DNA from 2 places in the Mesorhizobium erdmanii genome. Region 1 is predicted to be linked to the other one. Evidence: riboswitches for the same ligand, from Rfam matches in the RefSeq annotation. Region 1 holds a riboswitch; the other holds the start of a gene.
The links. A riboswitch is a leader RNA that binds a small molecule or an ion and turns the genes downstream of it on or off. The one in region 1 is predicted to bind cobalamin.
Positions count from the first base shown of each region.

Region 2: it holds a riboswitch for cobalamin, as region 1 does, so the genes downstream of both, bluB (5,6-dimethylbenzimidazole synthase) here and EB233_RS22605 (DUF1636 family protein) in region 1, are expected to answer to the same signal.

Region 1 covers NZ_CP033361.1:4,637,505-4,641,915, reverse strand. The annotation lists gene EB233_RS22615 (ABC transporter permease) at 1-923, shown strand, start outside; gene EB233_RS22610 (substrate-binding domain-containing protein) at 1,051-2,019, shown strand; cobalamin riboswitch at 2,392-2,596, shown strand; gene EB233_RS22605 (DUF1636 family protein) at 2,689-3,087, shown strand; gene EB233_RS22600 (ABC transporter ATP-binding protein) at 3,084-3,872, shown strand; gene EB233_RS22595 (ABC transporter substrate-binding protein) at 3,934-4,411, shown strand, end outside.
Region 2 covers NZ_CP033361.1:5,087,649-5,092,059, forward strand. The annotation lists gene EB233_RS24795 (DUF2277 domain-containing protein) at 1-256, opposite strand, end outside; gene EB233_RS24800 (exodeoxyribonuclease VII small subunit) at 300-551, opposite strand; gene EB233_RS24805 (histone deacetylase family protein) at 555-1,481, opposite strand; cobalamin riboswitch at 1,603-1,804, shown strand; partial or broken gene bluB (5,6-dimethylbenzimidazole synthase) at 1,877-2,479, shown strand; gene EB233_RS24815 (hypothetical protein) at 2,599-3,582, opposite strand; gene EB233_RS24820 (TetR/AcrR family transcriptional regulator) at 3,673-4,281, opposite strand; gene EB233_RS24825 (MFS transporter) at 4,398-4,411, shown strand, end outside.

The sequences.
Region 1 (4,411 bases):
TCATCTTCTCGCCACGCCGCCATGGAGAGATCCTGTTCCTCAACCCCGACAACATCGCCAACATCGTGCGCGCCGTGTCGGAGACCGGCATCATCGCCATCGGCATGACCTTCGTCATCATCACCGCCGGCATCGATCTGTCGGTCGGCGCGGTGCTTGGCCTCTCCAGCGTCGTCACCGCATCGATGATGATTTCGGGCGGCTTCGGCCTCATCCCGACCATCCTCGCGGTGCTCGTCATGGGCATCGTCTTTGGCGCCATCCAGGGCACCATTTCGACTCGTTTCAGGCTGGAACCGTTCATCGTCACGCTGGCCGGCCTGCAGGCGGCGCGCGGTCTGGCGCTGGTCGTCTCCGGCAACCAATACATCAACATTTCCTATGGCGAGGGGCCGGGCCTGGCGCCGCCGGTGTTCGCGGTGCTCGGGGAGCGGCTCTTCAACAACACCGTGCCGGTGGCGACCCTGGTCTTCGTCGTCTTTGCTGCCATCGCCACCATCGTGCTCAACACCACGCGCTTCGGCCGCTACGTTTTCGCCGTCGGCGGCAATGAGCGCGCCGCACGCATCTCCGGCGTGCCCGTCTCCATGGTGAAGATATCGGTCTATGCCATCACCGGCTTTGCCGCGGCGCTGGCAGGCATCGTGCATGCCGGCCAGTTCAATTTCGGCAGCGCCAATGACGGCATGGGCTATGAGCTGACGGCAATCGCCGCCGTGGTCATTGGTGGCACCAGCCTGTTCGGCGGCGCCGGCTCGATGGTCGGCACCGTTGCCGGCACCATCATGCTGGGCGCGCTCGCCAACATCCTGCAGCTCAACAACATCACGCCCGCCATGCAACTGCTCGCGACAGCCGCGATCATCGTTCTGGCGGCAGTGCTTCAATCCCTCGTTCGCCGCCGCGAGGGTTTGGGCCGTTGATGCATGCCGCGCAAAAAGTGAAATCGGTTTTGCGACAACGACATGGATCAACAAACAGGAGGAGAGACGGCAATGTTGACGTCAACCAAATGTCCGGCCCCCGGCCAGACGAGGAGGAGAGTGAGTAATGAAAACGATTTTCAGAAGCGTGCTTCTGGCAGGCTCGTGCCTATGCGTTGCCGGCACTGCCTATGCGGCCGAGCCACTGGTGAAAGCCTGCGCCAAGGACGGCCAGTTCATCATCGGCTTCTCGCAGGCCAACAATGCCGAACCCTACCGCCAGCACGTCAATGACGAGCTGACCGCGGCGGCCAAGGAAGTGCCCGGCTTCACGCTGCAGATCGCCGACGGCGCCGGCAACGTCAACACGCAGACCTCGCAGGTCGACAATTTCATCACCCAGAAGGTCGACATCTTGCTGATCTCGCCCTTCGAGGCAGCGCCGCTGACGCCGGCTGTGAAGCGCGCCATGGATGCCGGCATTCCGGTCATCGAACTCGACCGCAAGACCGTTGGCGATCCCGGCAAGGACTACACCGCCTTCATCGGCGGCGACAATTACAAGATCGCGCTCGAGGCAGGCAAATATACCGCCAAGACCTTGTTGCCCGAAGGTGGCGAAGCAGCCGTGTTGGAAGGGCTGCCGAGTTCCACCCCGGCAGTCGAGCGGCTGAACGGCTTCAAGGACGGCGTCAAGGAAAATGCCAAGATACAGGTGGTGGCCGAGCAGGCTGCCGACTGGGTGCCGGATAAAGCCCAGACCGCCTTCTCGGCGATGCTCCAGGCGCATCCTGATATCAAGGTGCTCTACGCCTCGAACGACATGATGGCGGCAGGCGCGCTGCTTGCCGCCAAGGGGGCGGGCAAGCAGGTCAAGATCATCGGCACGGACGGCCTGCCGGGGCCGGCCGGCGGCATCGAGGCTGTTGCAAAAGGTGACTGGGCGGCGACCTTCACCTATCCGACCGGTGCCAAGGAAGCGATCGAGATGTCGAAGAAGATTCTGCTCGATTGCGCCTCGTCGGTGGATCCGACGGTCACCGTCGACACCACTGCGATCACGGCTGAAAACGCCAAGCAGATGTCAGGCAAGTAGGCGCGGCTGCCCTTCAGCTATGCGATTCGGGGCGGGGTTCACTCGAACTCCGCCCATCACCGAGTAGCCGCTGGCGGCGCCGAAAGTCCGCATCGCATGAAAGCGCGGCACGCCGCTGCTTTGGGCGGCATTGTCGAGTTTTACGGCCTTGGGAGATGCATCCGCCCGATCCACCCTGGCGGCTTCGGCCTTTCGATCTCCGAAATCCCGATCGGCCTTCTTAAAAATCTGCCGACGTTTCGATGACCGCCTGCGATGCCGGGATTGACACCGCCGTTTGCTCTGGTATGTTATACCATAACAAAATTTGCTGATCTTGCGGACGTGTTGAGGGTCGGAGCAGAAAACCGTTGCGGCGCGATCGGCGGAAATCTACGATGCTCGGGTGATGGTCCCCGCGCCGAAAGGCACGGGGTGAAAAGGGAACACGGTGAGACCCCGAGGGATCGAGACCGTGGCTGCCCCCGCAACTGTAAGCGGTGAGCAAGATCCGACATGCCACTGGCCGGCAAGGCTGGGAAGGCAGGATTGCGCTGAGACCCGCGAGCCAGGAGACCTGCCATCACTGAGTTGACCGGACGGGGTGTGCCGGGAGGAGACGTGGACGTCGGTCTTGTCGGCCGGCTCGCCAACATCCTTCCGTCGCCAGTTTTGGAAAGTGACGGAAAGTTGGACGGCGCCATCGATCATCGCATCATCGTGTGCACGCTTTGCCGTGACATCCCGACCGGCATCAAGTCGGGCGCAAGCCTGTGCGCCGATTTGCGGTCCCGGTTTTCGGCCCGCCACGAGCCCGCCTTGGCGTATGGCTTCACGATCGAAGGCGTCGAATGCATGGCGGGTTGTGCGAGCCCGCTGACGGTGGCATTCCAGGCGCCGGGCAAGGCGTCTTATCTTTTCGGGTCCATCGACGCCGAAGCCGACGCCGGCGATCTGGTGCGATTTGCCAGGCTCTACGCCTCGCTCGCCGACGGCTGGTGCAATTCCGGGCAACGTCCGCCGCGGCTGGCCGGCAAGACGCTGGCCCGCATCCCGGCGCCGGGCAAGCTTGCAGGTGACCGTCGATGACAACTGCACTCCTCGAAGCCCGCGACCTCTGCGCGATCGCGAATGGCCGGGACTTGGTCCATGCGGTCAGCCTGTCGGTGGCGTCAGGCGATCGTCTTGCCATCATCGGTCCCAATGGCGCCGGCAAGACCACCCTGCTGCGCATGCTGTCGGGCATGCTCAGGCCAAGTTCGGGCGAGGTGAAGCTTGGCGGGCGACGCCTGGACAGGATCTCGACCGCCGAGCGGGCTTTGTGCATTGCCGTCGTCGGCCAGACCGACCAGCCGGATCCGCGGCTGGCGGTGATCGACTATGTCGAGCTTGGCCGCGTTCCGCATGCCGGCTTGAGGCGCAGGAGCGAGGAGCGCGATATCGTCGTCGACGCGCTGCGCCGGACCGGCCTGTTGCCGCTGCTTGGCCGCACCATCGGTTCGCTGTCGGGCGGCGAACGCCAACGCGCCCAGTTGGCGCGCGCCATCGCACAGCAGCCGAAAGTGCTGTTCCTCGACGAGCCGACCAACCATCTCGACCCACGTGCCCGCGCCGAGCTGCTCGAACTCGTGGCTGGCTTCGGCATGACGGTCATCGCGGTCCTGCACGATCTGGCCCTTGTCGCACCGTTCGCCACCAGGGTGGCGGTATTGAACCATGCCCGTCTGCAAGCGCTCGCCGCGCCGCGCGAAGCGCTGACCCAACAGTTGATCCGCGAGATTTTCGGCGTCGACGTGTTTCGCCTGCGTCACCCCACCGAGGACCGGGAACTCACGGTCTTCGATGTCCCGAACCGCGCCGCGCCGCCTTCCTGATCGAGCTTTCTTGATCGAACCCTTCCTTCATTCGACATCGTTCAACCAAGGAGCAAAACCTGTGAAACGTCTCGCACTGTCGCTCGTCTTCTCGCTGCTGGCCTCGGTAGCCTTTGCTTTCCCGGTCACCGTCGACAGCTGCGGCAAACCGCTGACCTTCGAGGCTCCGCCCAAGCGCGCCGTCATCCATGACCTAAACATGGCCGAGATGGCCTTCGCGCTGAAGCTGCAGCAGTCGATCGTTGGCCTGACCGGTATCACCGGATGGTACAAGGTCGGCCCCGAATTCAAGGCCGAGCAGGGCTCGATCCCCGAGCTGGCGCCAAAATACCCAACGCTCGAAAACCTCGTCGCGGTCGAGCCCGATTTCTTCTTCGCCGGCTGGTACTACGGCATGAAGCCCGGCGGCGACGTGACCCCCGACACGCTCGCCCCGTACGGCATCAAGACGCTGGTGCTGTCCGAAAGCTGCGTCCATCTTGACAAGAACCGCCCGGCCGCCTCCATGGATCTGCTCTATGGCGACGTCGAAAAGCTGG
Region 2 (4,411 bases), 450 kb from region 1:
GGAGTGCTGATCTGGCCTTCGCCTTTTCAGCCTCTTCCTCACGATTGCGCGGTTCCTGGCTGGTCTCCAGCGAATCGACGAGATCGCGCGCCGCCGCGGCAATCGCCTCGACCGCATGGTTGAATGCATGTTCGTTGCGCTTGGAAGGCTTGGTCGAGCCGCTCAGCTTGCGCACGAACTGCAGCGCCGCGTCGCGCACCTCGTCATTGGTGGCCGGCGGCTCGAAGTTGAACAAGGTCTTGATGTTTCGGCACATTGCTTGAACTCCCTACCTGTTTTCTTCCCGCCCCAATTTTCAGTCACTCGGCGTCGAGCGGCTCCGCTCCGACCGGCTTGCCGTCGCGCGACAGCCTGATCTTCTCGACCTTGTCCTCGGCCGCCTTCAGCAGCCGGTCGCAATGCGCCTTCAGCGCCTCGCCGCGTTCGTAGATGCGGATCGACTGGTCGAGCGGTACGTCGCCACGCTCCAGATCATCGACGATCTTCTCCAGCGCGTCGAGTGCCTGTTCGAAGCTCATCGCCTTGACGTCTTCGTTGGTCTCAGCAGCCATAATTCATCCTTTCATCAGTCGCCCGACATGGGCGGCGACCGAAAATGCCAGTCCCTGCAGATCGTAGCCGCCCTCGAGCAGGCTGACGAGCCGGTTGCCGCTGTGGCGCGTGGCGCGCTGCATCAGTTGGCCGGTCGCCCAGTCGAAATCGTCCTCGGTGAGATTGATTTCGGCCAGCGGGTCGCGGTGGTGCGCGTCGAAGCCGGCCGAAATGATGATCAGGTCAGGCGCGAAATTGTCGAGCGCCGGCAGCACCCGCGAGAGGAAGGCATCGCGAAACACCTCGCTGCCGGTCTGCGGCGCCAACGGCGCGTTGACGATGTTGCCGGCGCCGGTCTCGTTCTTGGCGCCAGTGCCGGGGTAGAGCGGCATCTGATGGGTCGAGCAATAGAGCACCGAGGGATCGTCCCAGAAAATGTCCTGCGTGCCATTGCCGTGATGCACGTCCCAGTCGACGACGGCGACACGCTCGGCGCCATGCTTCTTCTGCGCGTAACGGGCCGCGATCGCGGCAGTGTTGAAGAAGCAGAAACCCATGGCCGTGGTCTTTTCGGCGTGGTGGCCGGGTGGGCGCGCGGCAACAAAGACATTGTCGGCCCGGCCGGTAAAGACATCGTCGACGGCGGCGTTGGCGGCGCCGATCGCGGTGATCACCGCCTGCCAGCTCTTAGGACTGGCGGTGGTGTCGGCATCAATGCGCGCGATACCCTCGTCGGGAATGGCGGCGCGCACGCGGGCGACGAAATCGGCGGGATGGGCGTAGAGGATGGTGGCCTCGTCGCCTTCCGGCGCCTTGACACGGTCAAGCGCGGCAAAGGCCTCGTCGTCGAGCACGCGCTCGATGGCGCGCAAGCGATCCGGCCGTTCGGGGTGACCGGGCGGAGTGATGTGCTCAAGGAAGATCGGATGGGTGTAGAGACGGGTTGTCATGCTTCCTATCTAGTGCCCCGGCGCCGCGATGGCCATGCATTGCGGCTTGATCGCTGGGGAAAATCATACCTGCGTCCATTGGCGTCGCCGCGGGGATTGGCGTTCGCGGGCGCTTCGGCGTAAGGTGCCGCCACTGCCTGGTGCCCGCCGGTCTGTTTGTTTAGCAAATGCTCTGGCGGGAGAATCGGGAACACGGTTTGATTCCGTGGCGTGCCCAACGCTGTAAGGGGGACCGCGCCGGTAAATGCCACTGTCGATGACGGGAAGGCACCGGAGGCGGGTTGATCCCGAGCCAGAAGACCGGCCTGGCAGGCATCGTCATCCGCATGGTCAGGCGGATGACATTGATTGGAATCGCAAGGGGACAAGCGATGCCGGAAGCCATGACCGCTCCAATGGGCGACGGATTTGAACAGGCGGCGCGCGACGCGGTTTACCGCGCCATGTTCACGCGGCGCGACGTGCGCAGCCATTTCCTGCCGACTCCGCTTGAAGACGAGGTGCTGGCGCAGCTTCTGCTTGCCGCCCATCACGCGCCGTCAGTCGGCTTCATGCAGCCCTGGAATTTCATTGTCATTCGCGATGCCGCGCGACGGGCGGAAGTGCGCGACCTGTTCCTGGCCGCGCGCGAACAGGAGCTGCCGGCCGTCGTGGAAGAGCGGCAGGCGCTCTACCGCAAGCTGAAGCTGGAAGGCATCTGCGAAAGCGCGCTCAACATCTGCATCACCTGCGACCGCGAGCGTTCGAAAGGCTCACCCCTTGGACGCTGGCACAATCCGGAAATGGATCTCTACAGCACGGTCTGCGCGGTGCAGAATTTCTGGCTGGCGGCACGGGCCGAAGGCGTGGGTGTCGGCTGGGTCAGCATCATCGAACCAAAAGCATTGAAAAACCTGCTGTCCATTCCCGAGCATGTGACGCCGATCGCCTATCTCTGCGTCGGCCGTGTTTCCGAGTTCGCTCCCAAACCGGACCTTGAAACGCATGGCTGGGGTCGGCGCCTGCCGCTGCCCGATTTGATCATGAGCGAGACTTTTGGCGGGCAAGGCGAAGCGCCGCTCAAATCCACGGCGTCTCGCCTCAACGGCTTTGTTGTTGAGCGGGCATGCGCCGCTGATCAGCGCGTCGCGCCGGCCGTGCCCCAGCGTGAGCCGCCGAACGAGGCCAGCGCCTTGTCCTTCAACTCCCGGAACTTCGACGACGCCTCGGCCAGCCTAGCGTCCCAGGCCGGATCGGGCACCTGGCCGGCGATGGTCTTGAAATAGACCTGCATCAGGCAGGCGATGGCGAAGGGCTCGATAAACGCCGCCTTGAAGGCCCAGGCGAAGACGATGGCGAGAACGAAGGCCCAGCCGGCGAGCTGCCCTGGCATCAGGAACAAAATTGCGGCGGCCGGAGCCAGCATCAGCAGAAAGATGACGAACGACACGCCCCACATGATCACCGCCAGCCAGACGGCGTTCTTGACCATGGTCTTGCCGTTCTGGGCGTAGAGCACGACGCCTTGCCGCGCGGTTTCGAAGGGCGAGGACGAGTTGATGCGGATGTTGTAGCCGAGAATGATCTCGTCGACATAGGTCAGCGACAGGCGGATCACCGTGTTGATGAAAGAGACCAGGCCACTCAAGCCGGGAATGGGCAGGAAGGCGGCAATGCCGCCGAGCAGGCCGGTGATGGCGCGGATGGCACCCTTGACCAGCTGGTCGACGACGAAAAGAATATTGGCCTCGGCGAAACGCTCTGTCACCACCTGCCTGGCATAGGCGATCTGGTTCTGGCCGTCGGGAACATCCCGGCCATCGATCAGATGGACCATGACGGCGATATGGCCGGCCTTGACGACGTAGAGGATGTATTCGCGGATCCAGTAGACGGCGATCGAGACCACGCCAAAGCCGACCACCCCGCCCCACAGGGCGAAGGACATCGGCCCGTCGGGATCGGTAGAGATATGGCCGACGCCAAAGCCGACCGAGGCACCGGTGCCAGTCGCGACGATGTAGGCCAGCGTAATGCCGAAATAGACGATCATGCGAAAGACAATGAAGGGCCAGGTCCGCATCATGATGGACACCGACCTGCCGATCTCGAAATCCCACATGCCCGAATCTCCCCTCAGAGATGGCTGCAAAGGATGCGCTCACCCCGAAGATTGTCAATCGGGGGCGCGCACCAGGCCGCAGACGGGATTTCAGTTCCTCGGGGTATCCGGTTTTCTGAGCAGGCCTTCGAGCAGTTGCTTGAACGCCGCCACCACCATCTTCGACGTCGCTTCAGGGTCGTTCGAATTGGCGATCCGCTGCGCCGCCTGGCTGCTGGCGCCATTGATCAGCCGCGCGGCGGTCTCCGGGTCGACGCTGGGGACGACCACTCCTTCCCCCTGCAGCGCGGTCAGGTGATCGGTCATTGAACCGACGCAGGCATTGGCATTCGACCATTGCGCCGGATCGCCCAGCACGGCCGGGCCATCCCGGAACATGATGCGCTGGATTTCCGGCTCCAGCGCCATCTCGATATAGGTCGTGCATTCGTCGACGAAATGCTGCCAGCGGGTCGGCGCCTTCGATGCGACCTCATTCACCCGAGCCGCCATTTCGGCATCGATTTCGGCAATAACCGCCTCCAGAAGCCCCTTCTTGTCGCCGAAGTGATGATAGAGGGCGCCGCGCGTCAGTCCGGCCGATGCGGTGAAATCGTCCATCGACGCTTCGGCGTAGCCTGTCGTGCCGAAGGCCTGGCGGGCGGCGGCGATCAGCTTGGCGCGCGTCTCGGCGATCATCTCCTTGCGGGGTCGGTGCATGCTTCTGGCCTTATCCACATACGTGACGTATGCCAATTGACATACGCCGCGTATGCTCTATCTAATCTTCATACGCTTCGTATGTAGTTGTCGAATTGTCCTTTGTCGAGGAACCCATGCAAAACCCCTA